Regions from separate parts of the Streptomyces sp. R35 genome, predicted to be linked through region 2. Evidence: riboswitches for the same ligand, from Rfam matches in the RefSeq annotation. Region 2 holds a riboswitch; each other region holds the start of a gene.
What was found. A riboswitch is a leader RNA that binds a small molecule or an ion and turns the genes downstream of it on or off. The one in region 2 is predicted to bind thiamine pyrophosphate.
Positions count from the first base shown of each region.

Region 1: it holds a riboswitch for thiamine pyrophosphate, as region 2 does, so the genes downstream of both, thiC (phosphomethylpyrimidine synthase ThiC) here and AB5J50_RS35710 (thiamine ABC transporter substrate binding subunit) in region 2, are expected to answer to the same signal.
Region 3: it holds a riboswitch for thiamine pyrophosphate, as region 2 does, so the genes downstream of both, thiO (glycine oxidase ThiO) here and AB5J50_RS35710 (thiamine ABC transporter substrate binding subunit) in region 2, are expected to answer to the same signal.

Region 1 is NZ_CP163440.1:5,492,378-5,502,901, forward strand. Features, by position in the region: gene AB5J50_RS25135 (cyclophilin-like fold protein) at 1-210, shown strand, start outside; gene hisC (histidinol-phosphate transaminase) at 304-1,383, opposite strand; gene AB5J50_RS25145 (LacI family DNA-binding transcriptional regulator) at 1,882-2,994, shown strand; gene AB5J50_RS25150 (metallophosphoesterase) at 3,197-4,360, shown strand; gene AB5J50_RS25155 (hypothetical protein) at 4,542-5,405, shown strand; gene AB5J50_RS25160 (VWA domain-containing protein) at 5,545-6,969, opposite strand; gene thiC (phosphomethylpyrimidine synthase ThiC) at 7,208-9,037, opposite strand; TPP riboswitch at 9,030-9,186, opposite strand; gene AB5J50_RS25170 (YibE/F family protein) at 9,258-10,524, shown strand, end outside.
Region 2 is NZ_CP163440.1:7,859,548-7,870,071, reverse strand. Features, by position in the region: gene AB5J50_RS35720 (ABC transporter ATP-binding protein) at 1-261, opposite strand, end outside; gene AB5J50_RS35715 (ABC transporter permease) at 262-1,944, opposite strand; gene AB5J50_RS35710 (thiamine ABC transporter substrate binding subunit) at 1,920-2,996, opposite strand; TPP riboswitch at 3,075-3,193, opposite strand; gene rlmN (23S rRNA (adenine(2503)-C(2))-methyltransferase RlmN) at 3,218-4,348, opposite strand; gene AB5J50_RS35700 (phosphatidate cytidylyltransferase) at 4,502-5,641, opposite strand; gene frr (ribosome recycling factor) at 5,641-6,198, opposite strand; gene pyrH (UMP kinase) at 6,370-7,140, opposite strand; gene tsf (translation elongation factor Ts) at 7,323-8,159, opposite strand; gene rpsB (30S ribosomal protein S2) at 8,255-9,169, opposite strand; gene AB5J50_RS35675 (murein hydrolase activator EnvC) at 9,440-10,066, shown strand; gene AB5J50_RS35670 (TetR/AcrR family transcriptional regulator) at 10,487-10,524, opposite strand, start outside.
Region 3 is NZ_CP163440.1:3,020,158-3,030,681, reverse strand. Features, by position in the region: gene AB5J50_RS14045 ((2Fe-2S)-binding protein) at 1-103, shown strand, start outside; gene bfr (bacterioferritin) at 111-587, opposite strand; gene AB5J50_RS14035 (sulfite oxidase-like oxidoreductase) at 744-1,376, shown strand; gene AB5J50_RS14030 (DUF4396 domain-containing protein) at 1,414-1,938, opposite strand; gene AB5J50_RS14025 (deoxyribonuclease IV) at 2,054-2,923, opposite strand; gene pknB (Stk1 family PASTA domain-containing Ser/Thr kinase) at 2,995-4,941, opposite strand; gene AB5J50_RS14015 (thiazole synthase) at 5,170-5,964, opposite strand; gene thiS (sulfur carrier protein ThiS) at 5,968-6,168, opposite strand; gene thiO (glycine oxidase ThiO) at 6,165-7,331, opposite strand; TPP riboswitch at 7,329-7,442, opposite strand; gene AB5J50_RS14000 (hypothetical protein) at 7,495-7,866, shown strand; gene AB5J50_RS13995 (NAD(P)/FAD-dependent oxidoreductase) at 7,912-9,144, shown strand; gene AB5J50_RS13990 (Rv2175c family DNA-binding protein) at 9,209-9,589, shown strand; gene thiE (thiamine phosphate synthase) at 9,681-10,340, shown strand; gene metF (methylenetetrahydrofolate reductase [NAD(P)H]) at 10,477-10,524, shown strand, end outside.

The DNA.
Region 1 (10,524 bases), 2.4 Mb from region 2:
GCCCAACAGGTCGTCGAGCCGGGCACGGTGGCCTTCTGGACCGACGGCGACGCCCTCGCCCTCCCCTACGGGCCCACACCGATCTCGCGAGGCGACGAGTGCCGCCTCGCCAGCCCGTGCAACGTCCTCGGCCGTCTCGACTGCGCCCCCCGCGCCCTCACGACCGTGCGCAACGGCGACCCCGTACGCGTAGAACTCGTAGAGCCCTAGGGGCCCCGGCGGAACTTCGGCACCCCCCGAAACGTAGGACGGGGTGGGGGACCAGCGCTCCCTAGGGCCACAACTCCCCACACCCCTAGGTGATCAGAGCTCCTTGCGGAACCCCTCCGTCGCCTTCAGGAAGATGTCGTTCGCCTCGTTCTCGCCGATCGTCACCCGGACTCCCTCGCCGGCGAAGGGCCGTACGACGACCCCGGCCTGCTCGCAGTGGGCGGCGAAGTCGAGGGTGCGCTCCCCCAGTCGCAGCCAGACGAAGTTGGCCTGCGTCTCGGGCACCGTCCAGCCCTGACCGCGCAGCGCCTCGAGCACGCGCTGGCGCTCGCACACCAGCGAGCCGACCCTGCCGAGCAGTGCGTCCTCGGCGCGCAGGCTCGCCACCGCGGCGTCCTGGGCCAGCTGGCTCACGCCGAAGGGCACCGCCGTTTTGCGCAGCGCCGCGGCGACCGGCTCATGGGCGATCGCGAAGCCGACCCGGAGACCGGCGAGTCCGTACGCCTTGGAGAACGTGCGCAGTACGCAGACGTTGGGCCGGTCACGGTAGATCGCGACGCCGTCCGGCACCTCGACATCACGGATGAACTCGCGGTACGCCTCGTCCAGGACGACCAGCACATCACTGGGCACCCGGTCGAGGAACCGCTCCAGCTCGGCCCGGCGCACCACCGTGCCGGTCGGGTTGTTGGGGTTGCAGACGAAGATCAGCCGGGTCCGGTCGGTGATCGCGTCCGCCATCGCGTCCAGGTCGTGCACCTCACCCGGCGTCAGCGGCACCTTCACCGAGGTCGCCCCGCTGACCTGCGTGATGATCGGGTAGGCCTCGAAGGACCGCCAGGCGTAGATGACCTCGTCCCCGGGGCCGCTCGTGGCCTGCAGCAGCTGCTGCGCGACCCCGACCGAGCCCGTGCCGGTCGCCAGGTGCGAGAGAGGGACGCCGAAACGGTCCGACAACTCGTTCATCAGCCCGGTGCACGCCATGTCCGGGTAGCGGTTGAAGGACCCCGTCGCGGCGGTGACGCTCTCGATCACGCCGGGCAGCGGCGGATACGGGTTCTCGTTGGAGGACAACTTGTACGCCACCGGACCGCCCGCCGCGGCGGGCTTGCCGGGCTTGTAGGTGGGGATACCCTCCAGCTCGGCACGCAGCTTGGGGCTCGTCTCGCTCACCGCAGTCCTCCTCGTGACGACCAGCGGCTCATGATCACCACCGGCTACCAATGCTTCTCACCTTATGAGGATTCGGCGCCGCTGCGAATGGCTGTGGACCACCGAACGCCCACCGGCCGGCGGCCGGGCGCTGCTCGGTGATCATCCTCGTGACTGTCCGACGGTGATCCTCGTACGTTCCGGTGATGATCCTCGTACGGCTCGGCGGTCATCCTTGTACGAAGGCGTACGAAATGGGGGGCGCGCCACCCGGAGGCGCGCGCGCCGGTGGCTCACGCCGTGGCGCGCATCCCTCGTGAAGGTGAGTTGAGACCTCTTCGAAACATGGCCCACTTGGCAGGCTCATGCGTGCCGACAAGTCACGTACTGCCATTGTATCGTTCAACTTCCTTTGTTTCTAAGGGAGTTGACCCACTTCGACCATGCAGAAACGTGCCTGTCAACGAGTGCATATGCGTCCGCACTACCCCACCGCATGAGCCCTACTATCGGCTCGCCATGACAGCAGCAGGGAAGCACCAGGTGAGCCGGGCGGAGACCTCCCGCCGAGGCGGTCGACCGGGCCGGGCGGGTATCAGAGACGTGGCTGCGGCCGCAGGGGTCTCCATCACGACTGTGTCCGATGCCCTCAACGGCAAGGGCCGGCTCCCGGACGCCACCCGACGCCACGTCCGCGAGGTCGCCGACCGGCTGGGCTATCGCCCGTCGGCCGCGGCCCGAACCCTCCGTACCGGCAAGTCGGGCCTCATCGGCCTGACCGTGACGACATACGGGGATGAACCTTTCACCTTCACGGAGTTCGCGTACTTCGCGGAGATGGCCAGAGCCGCCACCTCGGCCGCGCTCGCCCGGGGCTACGCCCTGGTCATCCTCCCCGCGACCTCGCGCCACGACGTGTGGTCGAACGTCGCCCTGGACGGAACCGTGGTCATCGACCCGTCCGACCAGGACCCGGTGGTCAGCGAGTTGGTCCGGCAGGGCTTACCGGTCGTCTCCGACGGCCGCCCGGCGGGCTCGCTCCCGGTCACCGCCTGGGTGGACAACGACCACGAGGCCGCGGTCCTGGGCATCCTCGACCATTTGGCCGACGCCGGCGCCCGCCGGATCGGCCTCCTCACCGGCACCACCACGGACACGTACACCCATCTCTCCACCACCGCATACCTGCGCTGGTGCGAGCGCGTGGGCCAGGATCCGGTGTACGAGGCCTACCCGGCGCACGATCCGTGCGCGGGGGCCGTCGCCGCCGACCGGCTCCTCGCCCGGCCCGACCGCCCGGACGCCGTCTACGGTCTCTTCGACCCGAACGGCACCGACCTGCTGGCCGCGGCCCGGCGCTACGGTCTGCGCGTACCGGACGACCTGTTGCTGGTCTGCTGCAGCGAGTCGACCGTCTACGCCAACACCGAGCCGCCCATCACGACGCTCTCCCTCAAACCGCGCCGGATCGGCACGGCCGTGGTCCAGCTCCTCATCGACGCCATCGAGGGGGTCGAATCGGACCAACCGGTCGAGCAGGTGATACCGACGGAGCTGATTGTGCGGACGTCCTCCGAGCGCCGTCCGCCCCGTACGACAGTCAGTGCGCCCCGATCACCCGAGAAGGGTTGACGCCCGACGCTGAAAGGGCGGGGAAAGCCCCGCCCAATTCGGGCGAAAACCGCGGTGAACTGGGCTCCTCCTCCGATTCACCACCCCTGGGTCATCACATGGCGCGATCCGCATTCCTATGATGGGCGGACGACACCGCGGGCCGCTGCGACCAGGCAGTCCGATCCGGTGCAGATGCGGCGCGATGGTGGTGGAGGGGTCGATGACTCAGGGGGCCGGTCAGGGACCCGAGGTGGTGCGGACGGCGACGTTGCGCGACTTCCGGGTGCCCGCGTACGTCCACGAGACCGGTCCGTACGTCCCCGAGACCGGTCCGTACGCGCAGAGCACGCCTCCCGGCGAGGGCGCCAGACCCGCCGAGGAGTCCGACGAGTACGCGGCCGCGGCGCACTCGTCCGCGGATTACCCGCCTGCCGAGTACCCGTCCGCGGAGTACTCGGCGGAGTACACACCCACGCGGCGCGATCTGCCCGTCATCAACCGGGGTGACACGCTTCAGGTCGCGGTTGACCCCGACGCCGTGGCCGCCCCGGCGCCCGGCGACGGGCCGGGTCCGCTGTACGTCGTCGGCGATGTGCACGGCTATCTCGACCAGCTGGTCGCCGCGCTCCAGGAGCAGGGCCTCATCGACGCCGCGGGCAACTGGTCCGCCGGGACCGCGCGCCTGTGGTTCCTCGGCGACTTCACCGACCGCGGCCCGGACGGCATCGGCGTGATCGACCTCGTGATGCGGCTGTCCGCCGAGGCGGCCGCGGCCGGCGGCTACTGCAAGGCCCTCATGGGCAACCACGAGCTGCTGCTGCTCGGCGCCAAACGGTTCGGCGACACCCCCGTCAACTCCGGCGCGGGCACCGCCACCTTCCAGGCCGCCTGGCTGCTCAACGGCGGCCAGAAGACCGACATGGACCGTCTCCAGGACCACCACCTGCAGTGGATGGCCCGGCTCGACGCCATGGAGCAGGTCGACGGACACCTCCTGGTGCACTCCGACACCACCGCCTATCTCGACTACGGCGACTCCATCGAAGCGGTCAACGACACCGTCCGCGAAACCCTCACCCGCAACGACGCGGACGAGTGCTGGGACCTCTTCCGCAAGTTCACCAAGCGCTTCGCGTTCCGCGACGACGGGGGCGCCGAGGCCGTCCGGGAGCTGCTCGGCGCGTACGGCGGCACCCGCATCGTCCATGGTCACAGCCCCATTCCGTACCTCCTGGGCGAGGTCGGCTCGGAGGAGGGCGAGGACGGCGCGGGCCCGGTGGTCGAGGGACCGCATCTTTACGCCGACGGGCTGGCCATCGCGATGGACGGCGGAGTGACCATGGCCGGAAAGCTGCTGGTCCGGCAACTTCCCCTGGATAGCTGAGCGTTCCTCGGGCAAGCGTCCCCCACGGAGGACTGCGCTGGCCAGGGGGCAATTTCTGGAAACCCCCTGTCACGGCGTGCCGTCACCGCTCTACCATCGGCTTATCCGTAGCAGGCTCCCCTCCGTTTCTGCCCGACGGCTCGTCAGCGTGCGAGCCACCAGCCCTACGGAGCATCGGGGGATGCACATGAACAGCGTTCCGCAGCACCTGCTGAGCGAGGACCGCCAAGAGTACGAGCGGATCCTCGATGAGGCGCTGCGCTCCGCACCACACCGCCCGGAACTCGCCGCTGTCGGCCAGCGGCTCAACCCCGAACAGCTGCGCACGATGGCGCTCAACGCCACCGCTCTCATCACGGCGGCCGCGGCGACCGAATACCAGCACTACGTCAAGATCCGCGAGGAACTGCGCCAGCCGGCGCCGTCCGCCCCGGTCATGAGCGAGGAAGCCGGCTCAGCGGAGCCGGGCGCGACCGCGATGCGGCTCGCCGCCACCGTGGGGGAGGTGTCCGAGACCGCCGGAGCCGGTGCCATCGCCGTCGTCGCGGTGCTCGCCCCGGTCCTCGCCGGGACGGCCGCGGCGATCTTCCTGCTCGTGGGGTACCTGCTGCAGATGCTCGACCCCGAACAGACGTTCGCCAAGACCCTTCTGACCACCGGGTGGGTCTTCGGCGCGGTCACGGCGGCCGCGATTCTGGTCGCCGCGGTCGGACTGCTGCTGACCGCACTGCGCAACAGCTCGTCCTCGCTCCAGGCCGGAGCACGCGGCGAGCTCAGCGAACAGGTGGCCCGGGCCAGGGAAGCCTGGCGCGATGCCCTGCTGGAGCGCGGCATCCTGCCGTTCCTCCGGGAGGCCCTCGCCGACCCGGGCTCCGCGGCGCTGGGCCGTCCGGCACCGGCACCCAGCCGCATCCCGCAGCTCGGCTACGACCGGCCGGGGTTCAGCAGCCCCGACGGCGGCCCCGCGGCCGGCCCGCGCCCGAGCTTCACCAGCCCTGACTTCACGAGCCCGGACTTCGGAGGGCCGGAGCACCAGCCGGAGTGACACCCGGGCGCCCGGGCCGACCGGGCGGCTCGTGTCCGGGCTACGGCCGGGTGTGGGGAGGAAACCGGGGCCCGCGCTGATGGAGTGCGGGCCCGAGCCGGTGGGCCATGTCCGCCGTGCGCCGTCCGGCAGGGCGCCGTCAGATGATGCCCAGCTGCCGGGCCGCGGTCATCCAGGCCGGGAACTCGGACAGCAGCCGGTCGTACAGCTCCGGATCCGGTACGTCGCTGATGTCGTCGACGGCGAAGAACCCCACGTTGTCGACGCGTCGGCCCGGCAGCGTGTCGAACCGCTCCAGCACGCCGTAGTTGGACCGTCCCAAGCCCACGAACTGCCAGAAGACCGGCTCCTCGACCGCTTCCAGCAGCTCCTTCTCGATCTCCTTGTTGCGGTAGACGCCGCCGTCGGAGAAGAACAGCACCAGCGTGGGATCGGTGGCCGGGTGCTCGCGCACATACGTCCGGACCTCCGCGATCACCTTCTGCTCCTCGTTCTGGATCCCGACCGCGCGCATGTCCACCTGCCCCGGCCGCAGGCCCTTCCGCGGCTTCTTGCTCCGTCGGAACAGGCTCAGCTCACCGACCCGGACATGGAGCTCCAGCCACTCAGGCAGTTCCCCCAGACCGAGATCCGGCAGCCGCGCCGGATGGGACGCGAACGTCCACGCCTGCATCACCCCGTCGTCGTCCAGCTGCGCGGCCACCGCCGCCATCCGCTCCACCACGTCGGCCACGACGCCCTTCGAGTACAGGAAGGACATCGACCCGGAGGCGTCCAGGACCAGGACGACGCGGGCCGTCACCCCTGCCGCACCATGCTTCTCCAGGCTGACCGCGACCTGCTCCTTGCGCAGCGAGAGCCGCTTGCGCATGTCCACGGGCAACTGCTCCTCGCCCTTGACGAGGCGAGGGGCGGGGGCGGGGGGTACGGCTGGAACCGCCGGGGCGGGCTGCGCCACAGGCGGAACGGCAGCCGGGGCTGGCGCCGCGAACCCGGCGGTGCTGGGCTCCGGGCCCCCGGCCGCACCGGCCTCCTCGTCCACGCTGATCCCGAAGTCGGTGGCCAGCCCCGCGAGTCCGGACGCATAGCCCTGCCCGACCGCACGGAACTTCCACTGACCGCCCCGCAGATACAGCTCACCCCCGATGAACGCCGTCTCCGTCGTGGCCTCCATCTCGAAACGCGCGACCTCCTGCCTCGTCCCGGCGTCGAGCAGCATGAGCGTCAGTCCGGTCAGCTCACCGAACGTGCCACCGTCGGCCGAGGCGCACAGCACGACCCGCTCGATGCCCGGCTCCAGGGCGCGCAGGTCCACCTCGACCGTGTCCGTCGTGCCAGCGGCATCCCGCTGCTTCCCGAGATGGCGTACGGCGCCGGAGGCATGCCGCGGCTGGTTGTAGAAGACGAAGTCCCCGTCGCCCCGCACCCGTCCGTCCGCGCCGAGCAGCAGCGCCGAGGCATCCGCGTCCGGCGCACCGGCTCCTCCTCTCCAGCCGAGCACGGCCTGCACGGCCCCGGCGACGACGGGAAGATTGGCGCCCTTGCTCATGGCTGTCGATGTCATGCGCCCAGTCTGCCGAGAGAACCCGGCACCGGAGCCGTTCGAAGCACACCCAGACGCCTCGAACGACTCCGTTGGCCACATCGATCCCGCCCATGTCAGGCAGCGCAGGGATGCTGATCACGCCATGCGTGATCCTGTCTCTTCCGTTACGACGTGGCCGCACGACGTCCCACAGCCCAGGCAGGACCTGGTCGTGGTGACCGGGGCCCGGGCGGAGGCGTCAGCACATGTGTCCGGCTCAGTCGGTCATGGGCAGGTAGACCCGATTGCCCGCGGCCGCGAACTCCTTGGACTTCTGAGCCATGCCTTCTTCGATCTCCACCTGCGAACCGCCGTGTTCCCGCCGGATGTCCTGCGAGATCTTCATCGAGCAGAACTTCGGCCCGCACATGGAGCAGAAGTGAGCCGTCTTGGCGGGCTCGGCCGGCAGTGTCTCGTCGTGGAACTCCCGTGCCGTGTCCGGGTCGAGGGCCAGGTTGAACTGGTCCTCCCACCGGAACTCGAAGCGGGCGTCGGACAGCGCGTCGTCCCATTCCTGCGCACCTGGGTGCCCCTTGGCGAGGTCGGCTGCGTGGGCGGCGATCTTGTAGGTGATGACGCCGGTCTTGACGTCGTCACGGTTGGGCAGGCCCAAGTGCTCCTTGGGCGTGACATAGCAGAGCATGGCCGTGCCCCACCAGGCGATCATCGCGGCACCGATGCCGGAGGTGATGTGGTCGTACGCCGGCGCGACGTCCGTCGTCAGCGGGCCGAGCGTATAGAACGGAGCTTCATCACAGATCTCCTGCTGAAGGTCGATGTTCTCCTTGATCTTGTGCATCGGGACATGTCCCGGGCCCTCGATCATGGTCTGTACGTTGAAACGCTTGGCGATCGTGTTGAGTTCCCCGAGTGTCCTCAACTCCGCGAACTGTGCTGCGTCGTTGGCGTCCGCGATCGACCCGGGCCGCAGCCCGTCGCCGAGCGAGTACGTGACGTCGTACGCCGCGAGGATCTCGCAGAGCTCCTCGAAGTTCTCGTACAGGAACGATTCCTTGTGGTGCGCCAGGCACCAGGCCGCCATGATCGAGCCGCCGCGCGAGACGATGCCGGTCTTGCGGTTCGCGGTGAGCGGCACGTAGGGCAGGCGTACCCCCGCGTGGACCGTCATGTAGTCCACGCCCTGCTCGGCCTGCTCGATGACCGTGTCCTTGTAGATCTCCCAGGTCAGCTCCTCGGCGCGGCCGTCCACCTTCTCCAACGCCTGGTAGAGCGGCACGGTGCCGATGGGGACGGGGGAGTTGCGCAGCACCCACTCACGGGTGGTGTGAATGTTGCGGCCGGTGGACAGGTCCATGACCGTATCGGCGCCCCAGCGGGTCGCCCAGGTCATCTTCTCGACCTCCTCCTCGATGGAGGACGTGACGGCCGAGTTGCCGATGTTGGCGTTGACCTTCACCAGGAACCGCTTGCCGATGATCATCGGCTCGATCTCCGGGTGGTTCACGTTCGCGGGCAGCACCGCGCGGCCGGCGGCGATCTCCTCGCGTACGACCTCGGGGTCGACGTTCTCGCGGACCGCCACGAACTCCATCTCGGGCGTGATCTCGCCGCGCCGGGCGTACGCGAGCTGCGTGACCGCCTCTCCGGCGCGGCCCCTGCGCGGCTGACGCGGCCGCCCCGGGAAGACCGCGTCGAGGTTGCGCAGGCCCCCGCGCGGTGAGGTGTGCTTGATCCCGTCGTCCTCGGGACGGACCGGGCGGCCCGCGTACTCCTCGGTGTCGCCGCGGGCGATGATCCAGTTCTCGCGCAGCGGCGCCAGACCCCTGCGTACATCGGTGTCGATGGTCGGATCGGTGTACGGGCCCGAGGTGTCGTACAGCGTGACGGACTGCCCGTTGGTGAGGTGCACCTGGCGGACCGGCACCCGTAGATCGGGACGTGAACCCCCGACGTACCCCTTGTGCCAGCCGATGGACTTCCCGGCCTCGCCGTTCTCGGTCGGGGCGGACGCCCCACCGTTCTCGGCCGGAGCAAGCGCCCCGTCCGTCTGGCTGGAGGCAGGCGTGCGTACGTCCTTGTTGGTCATGAGACCTACTCCCTACGCCGGCATTACCCGGTAACAGGTTCGGCGGTCGACGCAGCGGCTTCCGTCCGCCGATGTTTCATGTGAAACATCGCTAAGACGAAGGTCAGCGCCCTCTCAGCCCGGTGCTCCGAGCTCCCGCGTGTGCAAAGGTGCCTCCACGCTAGCGTCATATCTGGCGCGGTGAACAGAGGGCCCCCGCCGTTCTTGCGATGATCGGTCGGTGACCACGACACAGCAGTCCCCGTTCCCACCGTCCGAGCCGCCGCGCGGACCCGGTTCCGGTGACGGCCATGGACACGGCTCCGGTGACGGCGGCGGGCATGGTCCGGACGGTGGCGGCCATGGCTCCGGACCCGGTGACGGTCACGGACCCGGCAATGGGCACGGCCACGGTCCCGGCGGCGGGCACGGCCACTCGCACAGTCACAGCCATGGCCCCGCCACCCCCGTCTCCAAGCATCTGCGCAAGGTCATCGCCGCGGTGCTGATCCCCTTCACGGCGGCGGTCGTCGTGGGTCTTGTGGTGTTGTGGCCCGGCGGCGCTCCTTCTCACGAGCGCACCGGCGTCGGCTTCGACCGGCAGACCCAGCAGGCGACGGTCACCAAGGTCGACAAGGTGGACTGCAAGTCCGTGAACGCCTCGGGGGAGACCCCGACGGGCGACACCTCCACCGCCGAGGGCTCCTCCGCGCAGCAGCAGGCGACGGGCGACTGCAAGAAGGCGACGATCCGGGTCGACACCGGCAAGGACAAGGGCCGTACGTTCACCGAGATCGTCCAGCCCGACCAGTCGCGGCAGTTGCACGAGGGCGAGAAGGTCGTGGTCGCGTACGAGCCCTCCGCGCCCAAGGATCTGCAGTACTCGGTCACCGATGTGAACCGGAAGCTCCCCATGGCCCTGCTCGCCGGGATCTTCGCACTGGTTGTCGTTGTGGTGGGCCGGATGCGCGGCATCATGGCGCTGGTCGCACTGGCCGTCAGCTTCCTGATCCTGACGTTCTTCATCCTGCCCGCGATCCTGCAGGGCTCGAATCCACTGATCGTGGCGGTCGTCGGAGCCAGCGCCATCATGCTGATCGCGCTCTACATGTGCCACGGCCTCTCGGCCCGTACATCGGTGGCGGTGATCGGCACGCTGCTCTCGCTGCTGCTGATCGGTGTGCTCGGCTCCGAATTCATCGGCTGGGCGGCGCTGACCGGCAACACCGACGACAACACCGGCCTGATCCACGGCCTGTACCCATCCATCGACATGAGCGGTCTGCTGCTCGCGGGCGTCATCATCGGTTCGCTCGGTGTGCTCGACGATGTGACAGTGACGCAGACGTCCGCGGTCTGGGAGCTGCACGAGGCGAACCCCACGATGGGCTGGCGCGGCCTGTACCGCGCGGGCATCCGTATCGGCCGCGACCACATCGCGTCGGTCGTCAACACCCTCGTCCTGGCGTACGCGGGCGCCGCGCTGCCGCTGCTGCTGCTCTTCTCGA
Region 2 (10,524 bases):
CGGGAAGAGCTGGTGGTCCTGGAACATCAGACCGACGCCCCGCTTGTGCGCGGGCACCCCCGTCTGGTCGCGTCCGTCCAGTACCACGCGGCCCGCGTCGAGCGACTGCAATCCGGCCACCGCCCGCAGCAGCGTGGACTTGCCGCTGCCGCTGGGCCCGAGCACACAGACGATCTCGTGCTCGGCGACATCGAGGTCGACGGCGTCGAGCACTGGCCGCCCGCCGAAGCGTACGGTCGCGCCTTCGAGGCTCAGCAGCATCTAGAACTCCCCGGTCCGGTCGGTCCGTACGCGCTCCAACAGCAGCAGCGCCACCGCGCACACCACCATCAAGATCGTCGAAAGGGCCATCGCCTGGCCGTAGTTGAGGTCACCGGCACGCCCGAGCAGCCGGGCCACGGCGACCGGCAGCGTCGGGTTGTCGGGCCGCGCGATGAAGACGGTCGCCCCGAACTCGCCGAGCGACACAGCGAAAGCGAACCCGGCCGCGACCAGCAGCGCCCGCCGCACCATCGGCAGATCGACCTCGCGCCACACCCGCCACGGCGACGCCCCGAGCACGGCCGCCGCCTCGCGCAGCCGCCCGTCCACCGCCCGCAGCACGGGCAGCATCGTCCGTACGACGAAGGGGGCGCCCACCAGCGCCTGGGCGAGCGGCACCAGGATCCAGGAGGACCGCAGATCCAGTGGCGGCTCGTCGAGCGCGATCAGGAACCCGAAGCCGACGGTCACCGCGGAGACGCCCAGCGGCAGCATCAGCAGCGCGTCGAAGCCTCGTACGAGACGGCCTGTGTTCCGGCGAGTGAGGGCCGCGGCCGCCAGACCGCCGATCAGTACGGCGATGGCGGTGGCGGCGAGCGCGTACTCCAGGGAGTTGCCGATCGCCTCGATCGGCGCGACGAGGAAGATGCCGCCGTCTTCGGAGGTCAGGGCCTTGTAGTACGCGAACCCATAGCCATCGGGGGTGTCGAAGGACCGCTGGACGAGCACACCGAGCGGCAGCACGAGCAGTACGGCGATGGACGCCAGGACTCCGGCGAGCAGCGCCCACTGCCCGGCCCCGCGCGGCCGGCGGGCGGTTGTCTCCGGGGCGACCAGGCGCAGGGCGGTCTCCCGGCGGCGTACGGTCCGGGCGTGCACGGCGAGGATCGCGCCCACCGCCACGAACTGGATGATCGTCAGCACCGCCGCCGTCGCGAGGTCGAAGATCTCCGAAGTCTGCCGGTAGATCTCGACTTCGAGGGTGGAGAAGGTGGGGCCGCCGAGGATCTGCACCACGCCGAAAGAGGTGAAGGTGAAGAGGAAGACCATGAGCGCGGCGGCGGCCACGGCCGGGCTCAGGGCCGGCAGCGTCACCTTGCGCCAGGCCGCGAAGCGGGAGAGGCCGAGCATCCGCGCGGCCTCCTCCTGGCGTGGGTCGAGTTGCGACCAGAGCCCGCCGACCGTCCGTACGACGACCGCGTAGTTGAAGAAGACGTGCGCGATCAGGATCGCCCACACGGTGGTGTCCAGCCGTACGCCCCACAGCTGGTCCAGCATCCCGCCCCGGCCGACCAGCGCCAGGAACGCCGTACCGACGACGACCGTGGGCAGCACGAAGGGCACCGTCACCACGGCCCGCAGGACTTGCTTGCCCCTGAAATCGAAGCGCGCGAAGACATACGCGCCGGGGAGCGCGATCAGCAGCGTGAGCGCCGTCGAGGCGAGCGCCTGCCAGGTGGTGAACCACAGGACATGCCGGATGCCGGACTGCGCGAGCACGTCACCGATCCGCCCGAGCTGCCAGGCCCCGTCGACCTTGAGGCCACGCGCGACGATCGCGGCGACGGGATAGGCGAAGAAGACGGCGAAGAACGCGACGGGCAGGGCCATGAGGCCCAGCCGCGTCGCGCTCCCGCGCTTCTTCGGCGCCGCCTTGGCTACTTCAGTACGAGCGAGGTCCACGACTTGACCCACTGGTCACGGTTGGCGGCGATCTTGGCGGGGGCCAGGGTCTCCGGGTCCTTGGCCTGCGGGCCGAACTCCGTGAACTCGGCGGGCACCGTGGCGCCCTTGACCACCGGGTACACGAACATGTTCAGCGGCATGTCCTCCTGGAACTCCTTGGTGGCCAGGAAGTCGATGAACGCCTTACCGCCCTTGGTGTTCTTGGCGTTGCTGAGCAGCCCCGCGTACTCGACCTGACGGAAGCAGGTGCCGGTCGCGACACCGGTGGGCGCGGTGGCCGGCTTCGGGTCGGCGTAGATGACCTCGGCGGGCGGCGAGGAGGCGTACGAGACGACGAGCGGCCGGTCGGCCTTGGCCTTCTTGCCGCCGGCGGACCCGGAGAACTCGTCGTTGTAGGCCTGCTCCCAGCCGTCGACGACCTTCACGCCGTTGGCCTTGAGCTTCTTCCAGTAGCCCTGCCATCCGTCGTCCCCGTACTTGGCGGCGGTGCCGAGCAGGAAGCCGAGGCCCGGCGAGGACGTGGACGCGTTCTCGGTGACGAGCAGGTTCTTGTACTCGGGCTTGATCAGGTCGTCGAAGGACTGCGGCGGCGTCAGCTTGTGCTCGCTGAAGTAGGCCTTGTCGTAGTTGACGCAGATGTCGCCGGAGTCGATGGGCGTGACGCGGTGCTTGTCCTGGTCGACCCGGTACTCCGGGAGGATCTGGTCCGAGCCCTTGGCCTCGTACGACTGGAACAGCCCGTTGTCGAGCGCCCGCGACAGCAGGGTGTTGTCGACGCCGAAGAAGACGTCGCCCTGGGGGTTGTCCTTGGTGAGGATCGCCTTGTTGACGGCCTGTCCGGCGTCGCCGTCCTTGAGGACCTTGACCGTGTAGCCGGACTGCTTCTCGAAGTCCTTGAGGACGCTCTTGGACACGGCCCACGAGTCGTGGCTGACGAGCGTGACGGTCTTCGAGTCCGCCGAACCGCTGCTGTCGGACGACCCGCACGCGGAGAGCGTGACGAGGCCCAGGCCGACGACGACGGCCGTGAACGTCTTGGTGGTGCTCACTGAATTCCTCCTGGCTGACCAGGAAGAGACGCGGCCCTGCCCGGGAACCTCTGACAGTTCCCGGGCAGGGCGCAACAGCTCGAGTAATGACCGAACTTCCTACCCAGAATGACCTGGGCAAGGTTCTGAGGGTCTGCGGCCCACCGGTGTCCCGGCTGCCGCACTCTCAGCGCTGTGGCGCTCCCCTGTCGGAATATGAAGATGTACCTACGGGGGTCAGACTACCGCTCGGTGGCCGCGAGCTGACCGCACGCCCCGTCGATCTCCTGGCCCCGGGTGTCCCGGACGGTCACCGGCACCCCGTGGGCCGCGATCGCCTCGACGAACGCCTTCTCGTCCTCGGGCCGCGAGGCGGTCCACTTCGAACCCGGGGTCGGGTTCAGCGGGATGAGGTTGACGTGCACGGGCTTGCCCTTGAGGAGCCGGCCGAGCCGGTCACCGCGCCACGCCTGGTCGTTGATGTCCCGGATGAGGGCGTACTCGATGGAGAGCCGGCGCCCCGACTTCGCGGCGTACTCCCAGCCGGCGTCGAGCACCTCGCGCACCTTCCACCGTGTGTTCACGGGGACGAGGGTGTCGCGCAGTTCGTCGTCCGGCGCGTGCAGCGAGATGGCGAGGCGGCACTTGAAGCCCTCGTCGGAGAACCGGTGGATGGCGGGGACCAGCCCGACCGTCGACACGGTGATCCCGCGCTGCGAGAGCCCGAGTCCGTCGGGCTCGGGGTCGGTGAGCGCGCGGATGGCGCCCACGACCCGCTTGTAGTTGGCGAGCGGCTCGCCCATGCCCATGAAGACGATGTTGCTCAGCCGCGCCGGACCACCCGGGATCTCGCCGTCCCTGAGGGCCCGCATTCCGTCCACGATCTGGTGCACGATCTCGCCCGTGGAGAGGTTCCGGTCGAGGCCTGCCTGCCCGGTCGCGCAGAACGGGCAGTTCATGCCGCACCCGGCCTGCGAGCTGATGCACATGGTCACCCGGTCCGGGTACCGCATCAGCACGGACTCGACGAGCGTGCCGTCGAAGAGCCGCCACAGGGTCTTGCGGGTGGTTTCCTGGTCGGTCGACAGATGCCGTACGACCGTCATCAGCTCCGGAAGCAGCGCCTCCTGGAGCTTGCCGCGCGAGGCGGCCGGGATGTCCGTCCACTCCGCGGGGTCGTGCGCGAGCCGCGCGAAGTAGTGCTGGGACAGCTGCTTGGCGCGAAACGGCTTCTCACCGATCGCGGCGACGGCCTCTTTGCGCTCGGCGGGCGTGAGGTCGGCGAGGTGCCGCGGCGGCTTCTTGGCTCCGCGGGGTGCGACGAAGGTGAGCTCGCCGGGGACTGGACGTGCCACGATCGGGCATCTCCTCATGACTACAGAGGCCTGGCACCCCGCGCGGGCGGGGACAACGGCAGGGCCATACCCAAGCCAGGAGACCTCACTGGACCACCCCCGCGGTGGCGGGGACGTACGAAAGGGCCCGCAGTCTGACGCCGCGAGCCCTTCCAGAGTACCTGCTGTCCGTCAACCCGAGCCGACGAAGATCACCAGCAGCAGCCACACCACCGGAGCCGTGGGCAGCAGCGAGTCCAGCCGGTCCATGATGCCGCCATGCCCTGGCAGCAGCGTGCCCATGTCCTTGATGCCCAGATCCCGCTTGATCATGGACTCGCCAAGATCGCCGAGCGTGGCGCTGGCCGCGACCGCGAGGCCGAGGATCAGACCCTGCCACCAGGCGCCGTCCTCGATCAGGAACTGCATGCACAGCGCACCCGCCGCCATCGCGAAGCTGACCGCTCCGAACAGACCCTCGCGGGTCTTGCCGGGGCTGATGCGCGGCGCCAGCTTGTGCTTGCCGAAGCGCCAGCCGATCGCGTACGCGCCCGTGTCGCTGACGACCGTCAGGAGCAGGAACGTCAGGACGCGGCGCGGACCGTCGTCGGCGGTGAGCATCATGGCGACGAAGGTGGCCAGGAACGGCACGTAGAAGGCCGCGAAGACCCCCGCCGTGACGTCCTTGAGGTAGCCCTCCGGCGACTCCGTCATCCGCCAGACCAGGACGGCCAGCGCGGTGAGAGCCATCGCGACCCACGCGCCCTCGGCACCCCGGACGTATCCGGCGACGACCATGGCCGCCCCGCCGAGCGCCAGCGGCACGAGGGGCGCCTTGATGCCCTTGCGCTCCTCCAGCCGTGAAGTGAGCTCCCACAGCCCCACCACCACGGCGACCGCTATGACTCCGACGAAGACGGCCTTGACGATGAACAACGACGCGACGATCACCGCACCGAGCCCGACGCCCACTCCTATGGCCGCGCCCAGGTCGCGTCCCGCACTCTTCTTCTGAGGTGCGGGGGCGGGCTGGGGGGTGGCGCTGGGCATGGGCTCCTGCGGGCTCTGCGGAAGGTGCGACGGATCCCCGTAGGGCGCCGCTGGTGGTGGGTTGTCGCGGAACAGGGGGCCGCTCAGCCGAGCGGCCCCCCGGTCGTCATCCTGGTCCCCGCCGTGTGCGGGTACGTCGGGCACGATGGGCATGGGGCGAGTCTGCTGCGCGTCATGCGCATCGTACGTGGGACCCGCCGGGGCTGCCCCCTGGACAGGCCCCTGCTCGGACGGCCCCCAGTACCCGGCTTGTGGCGGCGCCCCCCAGGAAGAGTCGTTCATCAGACCTCGAGCAGCTCCGCTTCCTTGTGCTTCAGGAGCTCGTCCACCTGGGCGGCGTACTTCGCCGTGGTGTCGTCGAGTTCCTTCTCCGCACGGCGGCCCTCGTCCTCACCGACCTCGCCGTCCTTGATCAGCTTGTCGATGGTCTCCTTCGCCTTGCGGCGGACGGAGCGGATCGAGATCTTGGCGTCCTCACCCTTCGTCTTGGCGACCTTGATGAACTCCTTGCGGCGCTCCTGGGTCAGCTCCGGGAACACCACCCGGATGATGTTGCCGTCGTTGCTCGGGTTGACGCCCAGGTCGGAGTCGCGGATCGCCTGCTCGATGTTGCGCATCGCGCTCTTGTCGAACGGGGTCACCACGGCCATGCGCGGCTCCGGCACCGAGAACGAGGCCAGCTGGTTGATCGGCGTCAGTGCGCCGTAGTAGTCGGCCACGATCTTGTTGAACATCGCCGGGTGCGCACGGCCGGTGCGGATCGCGGCGAAGTCCTCCTTGGCGACCACGACGGCCTTCTCCATCTTCTCCTCGGCCTCGAGGAGGGTCTCTTCGATCACCACTTGCTCCTGCGTGTCTTGAGTAGGCCCGGCAGCTGTTTCCTCGTCGGGGTCGGCGGCCGGCTGCGTCGCGTCTTATTCCTGCACGGTTCCGGACCGGCAGGACATTGTCCATCCCCCGGTCAGGGTCCGTCCTCGGCGGGGGTTCGTCCCCGCTCCGGGCGGTCCCCGTCAGGCCCGGCCGCTCTGGTCGCCCACGAGTGTGCCGATCTTCTCACCCTTGACGGCCCGTGCGATATTGCCCTCCGCCAGGAGCTCGAAGACCAGGATCGGCAGCTTGTTGTCCCGGCACAGCGTGATGGCCGTCATGTCGGCGACCTTGAGGTCCCGGGTGATGACCTCGCCGTAGCTGAGCCCGTCGAACTTGACGGCCTCGGGGTTGGTCTTCGGGTCGGAGTCGTAGACGCCGTCCACGCCGTTCTTGCCCATCAGCAGGGCCTCGGCGTCGATCTCCAGAGCGCGCTGGGCGGCGGTGGTGTCGGTGGAGAAGTACGGCATGCCCATACCGGCGCCGAAGATGACCACACGGCCCTTCTCCAGGTGGCGCACGGCGCGCAGCGGGATGTACGGCTCGGCGACCTGGCCCATGGTGATGGCGGTCTGGACACGGCTGTCGATGCCCTCCTTCTCCAGGAAATCCTGGAGGGCGAGGCAGTTCATGACCGTGCCGAGCATGCCCATGTAGTCGGAACGGGCCCGGTCCATACCGCGCTGCTGGAGCTCGGCGCCGCGGAAGAAGTTGCCGCCGCCGATGACGACCGCGATCTGGGCACCGCCGCGCACGACGGCCGCGATCTCGCGGGCGATCTTGTGCACCACATCGGGGTCGACGCCCAGTCCGCCGCCGCCGGCGAACGCCTCGCCGGAAAGCTTCAGCAGAAAGCGTCCGGAGCCTTTGCCGTCGTCGGTCTTCTCGCCCTGGTCGGCCTGGGTGGTGGTCATGGAGATCTCCTCATGGTGCACATACGAAGAAGGCCATTGCCGGTGGGGTGTTGGCTCCCATGCTCGGCAATGGCCTCCTCGTCAGATCTGCTGTCGTCCGGCACACGCGCGTGCGTGCTGCCGGCGTACGCGGACGACTGCTGTCGACCCTATAGGGGTCGCGCGTCGATCGCGGTACGGACTCAGATGCCGACCTTGATGCGCGTGAAGCGCTTCAGGGTGACACCGGCCTCGTCCAGGACCTTCTGAACGGACTTCTTGTTGTCGAGCGCGTACGGCTGGCCCAGGAGGGTGGCCTCCTTGAAGAAGCCGTTGACGCGACCCTCGACGATCTTCGGGAGGGCGGCCTCGGGCTTGCCTTCGGCGCGGGTGGTCTCCTCGGCGACGCGGCGCTCGGTCTCGACGACCTCGGCCGGAACGTCCTCACGGGAGAGGTACTTCGGCGCGAAGGCGGCGATGTGCTGCGCGATGCCCTTGGCGAGGTCGGCGTCGGCCTTGTCCAGCTCGACCAGAACACCGATCTGCGGGGGCAGGTCGGGCATGGTGCGGTGCATGTACGAGGTGACGTACGCGCCGGAGAACTGGGCGAAGCGGTCCAGGACGATCTTCTCGCCCAGGTTGGCGTTGGCCTCGTCGACGAACGCCTGAACCGTCTTGCCGGCCTCGATCTCGGAGCCGAGCAGGGCGTCCAGGTCGGCCGGGGAGGTCGCGGCGACGTGCTGCGCGATCTGGTTGGCGACGGCCTGGAACTTCTCGCCCTTGGCGACGAAGTCCGTCTCGCACTTCAGCTCGACCAGGACACCGGAGGTGTTGTCGTCAGCGATGATGGAAACCACAGCGCCGTTCTCGGCGGAGCGGCCCTCGCGCTTGGCGACGCCCTTCTGGCCCTTGATGCGCAGCGCCTCGACGGCCTTGTCGACGTTGCCGTCGGCCTCGTCCAGCGCCTTCTTGCAGTCCATCATGCCGGCGCCGGTGAGCTCACGGAGCTTCTTGACGTCGGCGGCGGTGTAGTTCGCCATGATTCCTGGAATCTCTCTCGAAGTCTGAAGATCTACGGGCCGAACGGCGGGGGCTTTGTGGGCCCCCGCCGTCCGTAACCCGAAGGGGTGAGGGGTCAGGCCTGCTCGGCGTCCGCGGCCGGAGCCTCGGCGACGGGGGCCTCGACAGCGGCGGCCTCGGCGGCCGGAGCCTCGGCCTGCTCGGCGTCGGCGACCTTCTCCGTCTCGGCGGAGGTCTGGACCTCGGCCTCGTCGGCCTTCTTCTCGCCCTCGAGCAGGTCGCGCTCCCACGCGGCGAGCGGCTCGCCCGCGGCCTTGTCACCCTCGGCCTTGCCGGCGCCGGAGCGGGCGATGAGGCCCTCGGCGACGGCGTCGGCGATCACGCGGGTGAGCAGGGTGACGGAGCGGATCGCGTCGTCGTTGCCCGGGATCTTGTAGTCGACCTCGTCGGGGTCACAGTTGGTGTCGAGGATGGCGACGACCGGGATGTTGAGCTTCCGGGCCTCGCCGACCGCGATGTGCTCCTTCTTGGTGTCCACGATCCAGACGGCGCTGGGCACCTTCTGCATCTCGCGGATACCACCGAGGGTCTTCTCCAGCTTGGCCTTCTCGCGCGAGAGCACGAGAAGCTCCTTCTTGGTGAGACCCGAAGCGGCGACGTCCTCGAAGTCGATCTGCTCGAGCTCCTTGAGGCGCTGCAGACGCTTGTAGACGGTCGAGAAGTTGGTGAGCATGCCGCCCAGCCAGCGCTGGTTGACGTAGGGCATGCCGACGCGGGTCGCCTGCTCGGCGATGGCCTCCTGCGCCTGCTTCTTCGTGCCGACGAACATGACCGTGCCGCCGTGGGCGACGGTCTCCTTGACGAACTCGTAGGCGCGGTCGATGTACGACAGCGACTGGAGCAGGTCGATGATGTAGATGCCGTTGCGCTCGGTGAAGATGAAGCGCTTCATCTTCGGGTTCCAGCGACGGGTCTGGTGACCGAAGTGGACGCCGCTTTCCAGCAGCTCCCGCATCGTGACGACGGCCATGGCCGTTCTCCTTGGTGTTCTCGGTTGTGCCGCGCGTGCCGGACGGCACTCGCGCCTGACGCCCGCGATGCGCCTTGCCACGAGGGACCGAGGGGCGCTGACACCGGTTTTTGATGACCGAATGTCGGGGCGTGCGAAGTCGACCCGGTGACCCGGATCGCCATGAGAAGTGTACGGGACCCGGGAGGTGCAGGGTGACGCCGCTGTCCACAACCAGCCGGTATTCCACAGATCCCGGCCATGATCCGACCGATGCGGGACGGTTCTCGCATGCGAGCGAAACGATGTGTGCGTACGTGGCTGGGGCTGCTGCTGGGAATGACCGTGACCGTCCTGGGGGCGCTGACCCCGTCGGCCCTGGCCCGCACGACCGCGACGGCGGCACCCGCCCCGCCGGGAACCGCGGAACCACCGGGCCCCGATCCGACGGTCCCGGCCGTCGCCCGCACCTGGCCGGTGGGTCTGCGCCCTTTGGTCGTACGAGGCTGGGAGCCTCCGGCGACGGCATACGGCCGCGGCCACCGTGGTGTGGACCTCGCGGCGGCCCCGGGCACCGCGGTACGGGCGGTCGCGCCGGGACGCGTGTCCTTCGCGGGCCGGGTCGCGGGGCGCGGGGTCGTCTCGGTGGAACTGTCGAGCACGGGGACGCCACCACTGCGGACGACGTACGGACCGGTGCGGGCGTCCGTGAAGAAGGGCGACGAGGTACTGACGGGCGAGATCCTGGGCACCGTGGAACCGGGCACCACCCACTGCCCGACGTCCTGCCTGCACTGGGGCCTGCTGAGAGGCAGAACCTACCTGGACCCACTGTCCCTGCTCCCACCGTGGCTGCTGCGCAGGGGCCCGTCCCGCTTGCTCCCGGTGACCGAGAGCCGGACGGCTGTGCACCCGTAGCTCCGGCTGCGGGCACAGTCGTCCTGGCTGCGGTCACGGCCATCCTGCCTGCGGTCACGGCCAGCCGTCCTGGCGGCGGGCATGCGCGCCGCGCAGCTGCGGCATGCGCGACCGCGTTACTGCTGGCAGCCGCGCCCGCACAACCCTGGGCAGCCACGCCCGCACAACTGTGCGCAACCGTGCCCGCACAACCCTAGGCAGGCGTGCCCGCACAACTGTGCGCAGCCGCGCCCGCACAACCCTGGGCAGCCGCGCTCGCACAACTGTGGGCAATCGTGCCGCTGGGGCGGCGCCCGTCCCAAAGTGAGCGGCACCCCGTACAGCGCCGGGCCGCGCGACCCACCCCGAGCTCAGCCCCGACGCCGGGTGCCCAACAGGACCGAGCTCAGCCCAGGCACCGGGTGCCCGGCAAACCCGGGCTCAGCCCCGAACGCCCCGCAGAGCCATGGCAACAGCCG
Region 3 (10,524 bases), 4.8 Mb from region 2:
TATCCAGGCGCTGCTGGGCAGGGATGCCTGCCCGCGCCGTGAGCTGGCCGACCGGGGCAAGCCGGTCCTCGCCGAACTGGCCGAACTGGAAGACGCGGCCTAGTTCCGGCCTAGCTGGGCTGCTCGATCTGCTGCGCGATGTAGAGCGCCTCGCCGAGCTTCTCGATGAGCTCCAGCTGCGTGTCCAGGTAGTCGATGTGGTGCTCCTCGTCCTCGAGGATCGACTCGAAGATGTTCGCGGACGTGATGTCGCTCTTCGCGCGCATCACCTCGATACCGCGCTTGAGGCGGTCGATCGCCTCGACCTCCACCTGCCGGTCGGCCTGGAACATCTCCGTGAGGGTCTGCCCAACCCGCACATGGAACAGCCGCTGGTAGTTCGGCAGACCGTCCAGCATGAGGATGCGTTCGGTGATCTTGTCCGCGTGCTTCATCTCATCGATGGACTCTTCACGCGTGTACTTGGCGAGCTTCGTCCAGCCGTTGTTGTCCTGGATGCGGTAGTGCAGCCAGTACTGGTTGATCGCCGTCAGCTCGCCGGTCAGCTGCTCGTTGAGGAATTCGATGACCTCGGGGTCGCCCTGCATCGCAGAGGCTCCTTCCAAGCGGGGGGACTGGGCAGGTTGCGCCGCATCTTTGCACCGGCGTACAAGGTCGTCCAGTAAGTGCATGCTTAGTAGGAGTTGCCCGAATACGACCTCGGCTGGTCATGGGCACTGTCCCCGGTCTGTCAGGATGGAGTCATGGGTCAGCCGGTGGAGCGTGAATCTGGAGAAGCGGCGCAGCCGGAGCTTCCGCCGGGGCAGCGACTTCAGCGCGGCTGGCCGGTCACGCACTACGGTCCCGTCCCCAAGTTCCGCCCCGAACGCTGGGAGTTCAGGGTCTTCGGGGCCACCGCCGACGGCGAGAAACACTGCTGGACCCACGAGGAGTTCACGGCCCTGCCGTACGCCTCCGTCGTGGCCGATCTGCACTGCGTCACGAAGTTCAGCATGCTCGGGGCCGAATGGGGTGGCATCCCCGCCCGTACGATCCTGGAGATCGCCCCGCCCGCGCCCACCGTCACTCATGTGATGGTCTGGGCCGAATACGGATTCAGCTCGAACCTGCGCCTGGCGGACTTCGCCTCCGACCGCACGATCTTCGCCACCCACAAGGACGGCGAACTGCTGACAGCGGAACACGGTTTCCCGCTCCGCCTCGTCGTCCCTCATCTGTACGCCTGGAAGGGCCCCAAGTGGGTCCGCGGCGTCGAGTACATGACGGCCGACCGCCGTGGCTTCTGGGAGGAGCGCGGCTACCACAACGTCGGCGACCCCTGGCGCGAGCAGCGCTACTCGTACCAGGAGGAGCCCGGGGACGGCCCCGAGCTCTGACTCCTGCTTCGTTTTCCGGCCGGCTGAACTCCGGAATTCAGTGGTGGTGCTGGTGCACGACCGCGTGCCCCTTGCCGCGGCCGATCATCCACTTGTTGACCGGCGTGGTGACCACGAAGGCGATCACAAGTGAGATGGCCAGCGAGAACCAGAACAATGCGTCCGCCAGGCCCGCGTCCATCGCGTCCGGCCACAGCACGATCACGCCGTTGTCGATCAGCTCCATCACGGCGATGGACACGGTGTCCGCGGCGAGCGCGACCCGGAACGCCGTCCGGAAGTCGACGCCGGCCTTGAGCACTCCGCGCAGCGTGAGCGAGTAGCCGAAGGCAAAGGCGAGGACGATCGCCAGGACCATCGTCGGTACGTTGCCCCAGCCGAACGCGGTACCGATCACCATGCCGAGCACCTCGCCGATGGCGCAGCCGGTGAGGCAGTGCAGGGTCGCCTGCGCGGCCATGGACCAGCTGGCCCCGCCCATGTCGTGAGCGTGCGTCTCGTGGTGAGCGTGGGTCTCGTGGTGCGAGTGCTCGGCGTGCTCGGTGTGTGCGTCGTGCTGCATGAGAAGCCCCCAACGTCAGGTAACGGTTCCTGCATCAGGCAGGAACCGTATACCCCCAGGGGGTATTCCTCAATGGTCTCGAAAAGTGGCCGCGATGGTGGCCTCGGCCGATGGCTCAGCCGTCGCGCAGCTTCTTCAGCCGCTCCACGTCCGCCGCGTGCCCTTCCTTGCCGCCGGGCGTCTCGATGATCAGGGGTACGCCCTCGGTGGCGGGGTGGGTCATCAGGGCGCGGAACGGGTCCTCACCGATGTGGCCGGAGCCGATGTTCTCGTGGCGGTCCTTGTGCGCGCCGACGACGTCCTTGGAGTCGTTGGCGTGGATCAGCTTGAGTCGGCCCTCGCCGACCGTGTCCACGAGAAGGTCGAGGGTCTGGTGCATCCCGCTCGGCCCCGTCAGGTCGTGGCCGGCCGCGAAGATGTGGCAGGTGTCGAGACAGACGCCCAGCTTGGGGTGGGCGTCGAGCGCCTCGAAGTACGGCCCGAAGTCCCAGGTGCGGGAGCAGAGGGAGGAGCCCTGACCGGCGGTCGACTCCAGCAGGAGGAACGGGTCGTCGTCGTGCGTCAGCTCGTCCAGCAGCGGCAACAGGTACTCACGTACCTGCTTGAGGGCGACGGCCCGGTCCCGCCCGCCGGTGGCGCTTCCGGTGTGCACGACCACGCCCAGGGCGCCGATCTCCCGCCCGCGCCGCAACGAGTGCCGCAGCGACTCCACCGACTTCTCGACCGTCGCCTCGGTGTGCGAGCCGAAGTTGATCAGATACGGGGCATGGACGTACGCGGGGATCGACTCGGCGGCGCAGGCCGCGCGGAACGCCTCGTCCTGCTTCGGGTTTCCTGGGGGCGTGGCCCAGCCGCGCGGGTTGGCGACGAAGACCTGGACGGTCTCGGCCAACAGGTCGCGGGCGTAGGTCAGGCCGACGGAGTCAAGGCCGCCGGCCACGGGGACATGGCCGCCGACGGGGTTGCGGAGCTGCTTGCTGGTCACGCTCTTCAGGGTGTCACGTGCTCCGGGGTGTCCCGTCGGCGGTCCTCAAGGCGGTGAAGCCCGCCCCCGGCTCAGCGGATCTCGATGGTGATCGTCGATCCCTTGGGCGCCGTCTCGCCACCGTCCACCGACTGGCTCTTGACCTTGTCCCCGAAGAGCCCGAGCAGTCCACGGTCCTCGTCGACCTTGAACCCGGCATCCTCCAGCGCCTTCTTCGCGTCGTCCACGCTGTCGCCCACGACGTCCGGGACCTGGACCATCTCGGGGCCCTTGGAGATCGTCAGCGTTACCGTGTCACCGGCGGCGAGCTCGCGGCCCGCGCCCGGCGACTGCTCGGCGACCTGGCCCTTGTCGAACTCCGAATTGACCTTCCCGGAGGCGATCTTCACCTTCAGGCCGGAGGATTCGAGCTCCGAGGTGGCGTCCTCCACGGACGCGCCCGTGACCTCGGGCACCTCCACGGGGCTGCCCTTGCTGACGGTGATCGCGATGGCCGAACCGGCGTGCCGCTTGGTGCCCGCCGACGGATCCGTGCTGATCACGAAGCCCTTGGCGACGTCCTCGCTGAACTCCCGGGTGACCATGCCCGCGGCGAGTCCGTCGTCCTTGAGGACTTCCTTCGCCTTGAACAGCGCGAAGCCCTTCAAGTCGGGCACCTTCACCGTCTCGGGACCGTTGGAGATGGTCAGCGTCACCGCGTCGTTGTCGCGGATGCGGGCGCCGATCTCCGGGTCGGTGGTGATGACGGAGCCGCGCTTCACGGTGTCGCTGTACGCGTGCTTGACCTTGGCGTCGAGCCCGGCGTTGGCCAGCTGGTCCTTGGCTTGCTTCTCGGTCTTCGACAGGACCGGCGGGACCTTGGTGAACTGGCCGGAGTTGATGTACCAGACGCCGGCGCCGAGGCCGAGCACCAGCAGGATGGCGGCGACGACGGCGATCAGGCCGCGCCGGGGCCCCCGAGGGGCGCGCCGCGAGGGAGCGACCGGTGCGGTCTCGAAGCGGCTGGTCCGCTCGAACCGGCTGGTCCGGTCGAGGGCGGAGGTGTCGTCCTCGTCCTCGTTCACGGGCAGCAGACGGGGAACCGACAGCGAGCGCGGGATCACGCTCGTACGGTCGCCGGCGTTGTCGTGGCCCGTGGCGAGCGCCTGCGGCGGTATGGCGTCGAGCTGTTCGGCGGTGAGCCCGGCCCGCGCCTCCAGCACCCGGCCGAGCAGCGCCACCGCGTCGTGCGGGCGCACCTCGGGATTACGGGCGGTCGCCGTGCCGACCAGCTCGTCGAGCTCGTACGGCAGTCCCGGCACGACGGCCGACGGCGGCGGCACGTCCGCGTGGAGGTGCTGGTAGAGAACCTGGGCGGGGGAGTCCCCGGAGTGCGGCTTGTCGCCGGTGAGCATCTCGTAGAGGACGACCCCGCACGCGTAGACGTCGACGCGGGTGTCGGCGGTGCCGTGCTCGATCTGTTCGGGGGCGAGGTACGAGACAGTGCCGAGAACGGACCCCGTCGTGTTGGTGACCGTGTCCACGGCCCGTACGAGACCGAAGTCGGCCACTTTGACCCGGCCGTCGTCCCCTATGAGGACGTTCTCCGGCTTCATGTCGCGGTGCACGAACCCGGCGCGGTGCGCGGCGCCGAGCGCGGCGAGCACCGGCTCCAGGATGTCGAGCGCGGCTCGCGGCTGCAGGGCACCACGGTCGCGCAGCACGTCGCGCAGCGTGCACCCGGCGATGTACTCCATGGCCAGATAGACGTACGACCCGTCCGTCCCCTGGTCGAAGACCTGCACCACATTGGGGTGGGCGAGCCGGGCCACCGACTTGGCCTCACGGATGAAGCGCTCGACGAACGAGCCGTCGGCGGCCAGCGTCGGGTGCATCACCTTGAGCGCGAGCACGCGGTCGAGGCGGGTGTCCAGGGCCCTGTAGACCGTGGCCATCCCGCCGACCGCGATCCGTGAGTCAACGCGATAACGGCCATCGAGCACGCGCCCGACAAGCGGGTCCTGAAGGGTCGTATCCACGCAGGTGAGTGTACGAGCCGCCACTGTCACGACAGCCCGTTCCCCCGATACCGCAGCGCGACTGCAGCCGACCTGTGACGCACACCGCACGCAACGAGCCGTTTGCAGGGTCAGCCGCCAACGGCGGGAACCCCCACAGGAGACGCGCACTTCCCAGCAGGCTGGAAACGGGCGGTGCGCGAGCCCGGAACTTCTGTGACAGTAACCACCCACGAGGCACAGCCAAGGTCAGAAGGCCGGCCGCTCCGGATCCAGCACCGCCAAGCCCTCCGCAGGAGACGACGCCTGCGCGAAGTGCCGCCGAGGAATCCGCCCCGCCCGATACGCCAGCCGCCCCGCCTCCACCGCGTGCCGCATCCCCTCAGCCATCAGCACCGGCTCCTGCGCCCGCGTCACCGCCGAGGCAAGCATCACCCCCGCACACCCCAGCTCCATGGCCAGCGCGGCATCCGACGCGGTACCGGCCCCCGCGTCCAGAATGACCGGCACGCGCGCGTGCTCCACGATCAACTGGAAGTTGTGCGGATTCCGGATCCCGAGCCCGGACCCGATCGGCGACCCGAGCGGCATGATCGCCGCACAGCCGACGTCCTCCAGCTTCCGCGCCAATACAGGGTCGTCATTGGTGTACGGCAGCACGGTGAACCCGTCGTCCACCAGCGTCTCCGCCGCGTCGAGCAGCTCGATCGGGTCGGGCAGCAGCGTCCGCTCGTCGGCGATGACCTCCAGCTTGATCAGCTGCGTACCCAGCGCCTCCCGCGCGAGCCGGGCGGTCAGCACGGCCTCACCCGCGGTGAAACACCCCGCCGTGTTCGGCAGCACGCGGATGCCCAGCTTGTCGAGGACGGACAGCACCGAACCGTGCACGGAGGCGTTCACGCGCCGCATCGCGACCGTCGTCAGCTCCGTGCCGGACGCCACGAGCGAGCGTTCCAGGACGTCGAGGCTGGGCGCACCGCCCGTACCCATGATCAGCCGGGACGAGAAGGACGTACCACCGAGGACGAAGGGATCGTCTGCCATGGGTCAGCCTCCCTGGACGGCGGTGAGGACTTCGACGCGGTCTCCCTCGGAGAGGGCGGTGGACGACCACTGCCCGCGCGGGACGACGGTTTCGTTGAGCGCGGCGGCCACGCCGGAGGGTGCGACGGTGAGGGCCGCGACGAGCGAGTCGAGAGCGGTCCCGGCGGCGATCCGCTGCCGTTCTCCATTGACGAAGATGTTCATGCGGGCTGCTCCGTGAGGGCGGCGGCGCTGAAACGCCTGGGGGTGAAGGGGCGGGCCTCGTCGGGGAGTTCACCGGTGGTCAGGGCGTGGGCCATCGCGTCACCGGTGACGGGCGTGAGCAGGACGCCGTTGCGGTAGTGCCCGGTGGCCAGCAGCAGGCCGTCGAGTTCGGTCGGGCCGAGCAGCGGCGCGTTGTCGGGCGAACCCGGGCGCAGTCCCGCGCGGGTCTCCGTGAGCGGCAGCTCGGTGATCCCGGGAACGAGCTCATGGGCGTCGCGCAGCAGCTCGTACACGCCGCCCGCGGTCACCGTCGTGTCCCAGCCCAGCTCCTCGCTGGTGGCGCCGACGACGAGCTCGCCGTTCTCGCGCGGCACCAGGTAGACCTGGCTGCCGCGCACCACGGCCCGCACGGTGCGGCTCAGGAAGGGCGCGTACCGCTTCGGCACGGTCAGCCGCAGCACCTGCCCCTTCACGGGGCGCACGGGTGGCAGGACGCCGTCGGGAACGCCCGCCAGACGCCCGCTGAGGCTGCCCCCGGCGAGCACCACCTGACCCGCCGCGAGCTCGGTGCCGTCCGTGGTGACGACTCCGGTGGCCCGGTCCCGTACGACGGTCAGCCGTTCGGCCCACGTCCGGTGGAACACCACTCCGGCCCGCTCGCACGCGGTGACCAGGGCCCTCGCGAGCCGGCGCGGATCGACCTGGTGGTCGCCGTCGACCCGCAGACCGCCGCGTACCCCGGGTGCCAGCATCGGCTCCAGACGGCGGCACTCGCGTCCGCTCAGCCACTCCGAGTCGAGTCCCGACTGGCGTTGCAGGGCGTGCAGTTCGCGCAGATGGGCGCGGTCGTCGGCGTCCAGCGCGACGGCCAGCGTGCCGCACTGGCGGTAGCCGAGGTCCTGGCCGGTCGCCTCGGTGAGCTCGGCGGCGAACTCCGGATAGCGGCGCGCGGAGGCGAGATTGAGACCCAGCAGGGTCTGCTCGCCGTAGTGCAGTTCGGTGACGGCGGCGAGCATTCCGGCGGCCACCTGGGCCGCTCCGCCGCCGGGCTCGGGGTCCACGAGGGCGGTGGTGAACCCGCGCTGCGCGGCCCGCCAGGCCGTCACGAGCCCGATGATTCCGCCCCCGATGACGAGGACGTCTGACGTACGTGTAGGCGACATGGGCGTCCAGCCCCTCCCTTCGCCGGCATGACCCGGATCAGGTTCGTACGGTCGGAGGCCGTCCCAGCCTCCCTCTCAGCCCAGTACGTCCGGGCTCCCGCGAGTGCTTTACGTTGGCCACCCTAGCCCGCCGCCACCTGTCTCAGTAAGGGAGCCTCCGCCCATGGCGCGTTCGCTCGACGGCCTTGTCCTCGCCCCTGTCGCCGACCAGGCGCCCGGCCAGGTGGGCACCCGCACCCGCTTCACATACCACGAGAAGGACGGCGAGATCTGGGCCGAATACGCGGGCGGCGATGTCATAAGAGGCCACCTTCTGGGTACCCGCCAAGACGACCGGCTCGACTTCCGGTACGTACAGCTGAAGCGCGACGGCAGCACCTCGTCGGGGCACTGCGTGTCCCTCGTGGTCGAGCTGCCCGACGGGCGCGTACGCCTGGAGGAGACCTGGGAATGGGAGTCGCAGACGGGCAGCGGGACGAGCGTCGTGGAACAGATCGGCGGACAGGTCGGCGAGGATTGTGGAACAGGTCACTGAACGCGTCCGCTGACTGACGAATTGTCAGTTGTCTATGGTGATCAGGTGAGCGAGCAGACGCAGGCACAGTCGCAGGGGCGTACGGCACGGCGGGTCGTCGTCGTAGGCGCGGGCATGGCCGGTGTGCAGACCGCGGTCGCCCTGCGCGAACAGGGTTTCAAGGGCAGCGTGACGCTGATCGGCGCGGAGCCCCATCAGCCGTACGACCGGCCGCCGCTGTCCAAGGCGGTGCTGCTCGGAAAGGCCGAGGGCTCCGCCTTCGACGTCGACTTCGAGGCACTGGACATCGATCTGCAGCTCGGGCGCGAGGCGCTCGGTGTACGGCCTCTGGAGCATGAGCTGGACACCGCCACCGGGCCCGAGCCGTACGACGTCCTGGTCATCGCGACCGGTGCGGAGCCGATTCAGCTGCCGGGCGCGGAGGGTGTGCCCGGGGTCCATCTGCTGCGCACCCTGGACGACGCCGAGCGGCTGCGTCCCGTCCTCGCCCAGCAGCACGACATCGTGGTCGTCGGGGCGGGCTGGATCGGCGCCGAGTTCGCCACGGCGGCGCGCGAGGCGGGGTGCGCGGTGACCGTCGTCGAGGCCGCCGACCGGCCGCTCGCCGGGGCGCTGCCCGCCGAGGTGGCCGCACGGATGGCGTCCTGGTACGCGGACAGCGGGGCCTCGTTGCGTACCCACGCGCGCGTGGAGCGCATCGAGCAGGGTGCCGTGGTCCTCGACGACGGCACCCGGGTGCCCGCGGACGCCGTCGTCGTCGGCATCGGGGCCCGCCCCGCGACGGCCTGGCTCGCTGGCTCCGGGATCGAACTCGGCGCCCACCGCGAGATCGTGGCCGACGACCATCTGCGCACCTCCGTACCGGACGTGTACGCGGTCGGCGACTGTGCCTCCTTCCCTTCGGGAAGGTATGAGGACCGCCTCCTCGTCCACCACTGGGACAACGCCCTCCAGGGCCCCCGTACGGTCGCCGCGAACATCATCGGCGAGGCCCCGGCGGCGTACGACCCGGTCCCGTACTTCTGGTCCGAGCAGTTCGGCCGCTTCGTCCAGTACGTCGGCCACCATGCCCCGGCCGATGCCACGGTGTGGCGCGGCGACCCCGCGGGCGCCTCCTGGTCGGTCTGCTGGCTGCGCGAGAACCGCCTCGTCGCCCTTTTGGCCGTGGGCCGCCCGAGGGACCTGGCCCAGGGGCGCAGACTCATCGAGGCGGGCACGCCGATGGACCCGGAAGCGCTGGCGGACCCGTCGAGGCCTCTGAAGGCGGCCATGGCCTAATCCGTTACCCCAGGTCGGACGGCCTTGGCTTCCGACTGTCAGTCCGGGATGGCAGGCTTGTCCCGTGACCGAGATTGACGCAAAGATTGATGCTCTCGTCCCCGCCTGGCTCACCCTCCCCGACATCGCCGAAATGTTCGACGTCGAGGTGACTCGTGTGCGGCAGCATGTCAAGGAAGGCCTGCTGATCGCCGTACGACGTGGTGAGAACAGGGCGCTGCACGTGCCCGCCGCCTTCATCGACGGTGACGCCGAGCAGGGATACCGGATCGTCAAGGGCCTGTCCGGGACCCTGACGCTCCTGCGGGACGACGGCTTCTCCGACGAAGAGATGCTTGAGTGGCTCTTCACCCCCGACCCGACCCTGCCCGGCACCCCCGCGCAGGCTCTGAGCGAGAATCGCGGCACGGAGGTGAAGCGCCGCGCCCAGGCGCTCGCCGTCTGACCCGAACAGACCGTCCGGCGTACGGACCACGGCGGGTCAGGGCCACCCCGGCCGCCGTGGTCCGTACGCACCGACAACGGGGGATATACGCATGCCCGAGAACGCTGCCGACACCGCGCGCGCCCAGCTCGCCGACGCCCGCGTCTACCTGTGCACGGACGCCCGTAAGCGCCAGGGCGACCTCGCCGGGTTCCTCGACGCGGTCCTGGCGGGCGGCGTGGACATCGTGCAGCTGCGCGACAAGGGCATGGAGGCGGCCGAGGAGCTGGAGCACCTCCAGGTCTTCGCGGACGCCTGCGCACGCCACGGCAAGCTCCTCGCGGTCAACGACCGGGCGGACGTGGCCCACGCCATCGGCGCCGACGTCCTGCACCTGGGCCAGGGCGACCTCCCGGTCCCCGCGGCCCGCGCCGTCCTCGGCGACGACGTCCTGATAGGCCGCTCCACCCACGCCGAGTCCGAGGTCGCCGCCGCCGCCGTCCAGGAGGGCGTGGACTACTTCTGCACCGGCCCCTGCTGGCCCACCCCCACCAAGCCCGGCCGCCACGCACCCGGCCTCGACCTGGTCCGTTACACGGCCTCGCTGGGCAGCGACCGCCCCTGGTTCGCCATCGGCGGCATCGATCTCGGCAACCTCGACGAGGTCCTGGAGGCGGGCGCCCGCCGTGTCGTCGTCGTTCGGGCGATCACCGAGGCGGATGATCCGGGAGCGGCGGCGGGAGAGTTCGCGAAGCGGCTGCGTCACGCGTAGTCACCTGGTGACTGTTCCGGCCGGTTGTCCGATTAGTTGTCCGGTAAGTGTCCGAGGGGTGGACAAGAAGTCGGCAAATCGGACAATTCCCCTCGGTTCGGTTGGGGGACCGGCGGCCCCTGGCTAACCTGCCGGTATGGCCCTCGGATCTGCTTCCACCAGGACTGATCGCGCACGCACCGTG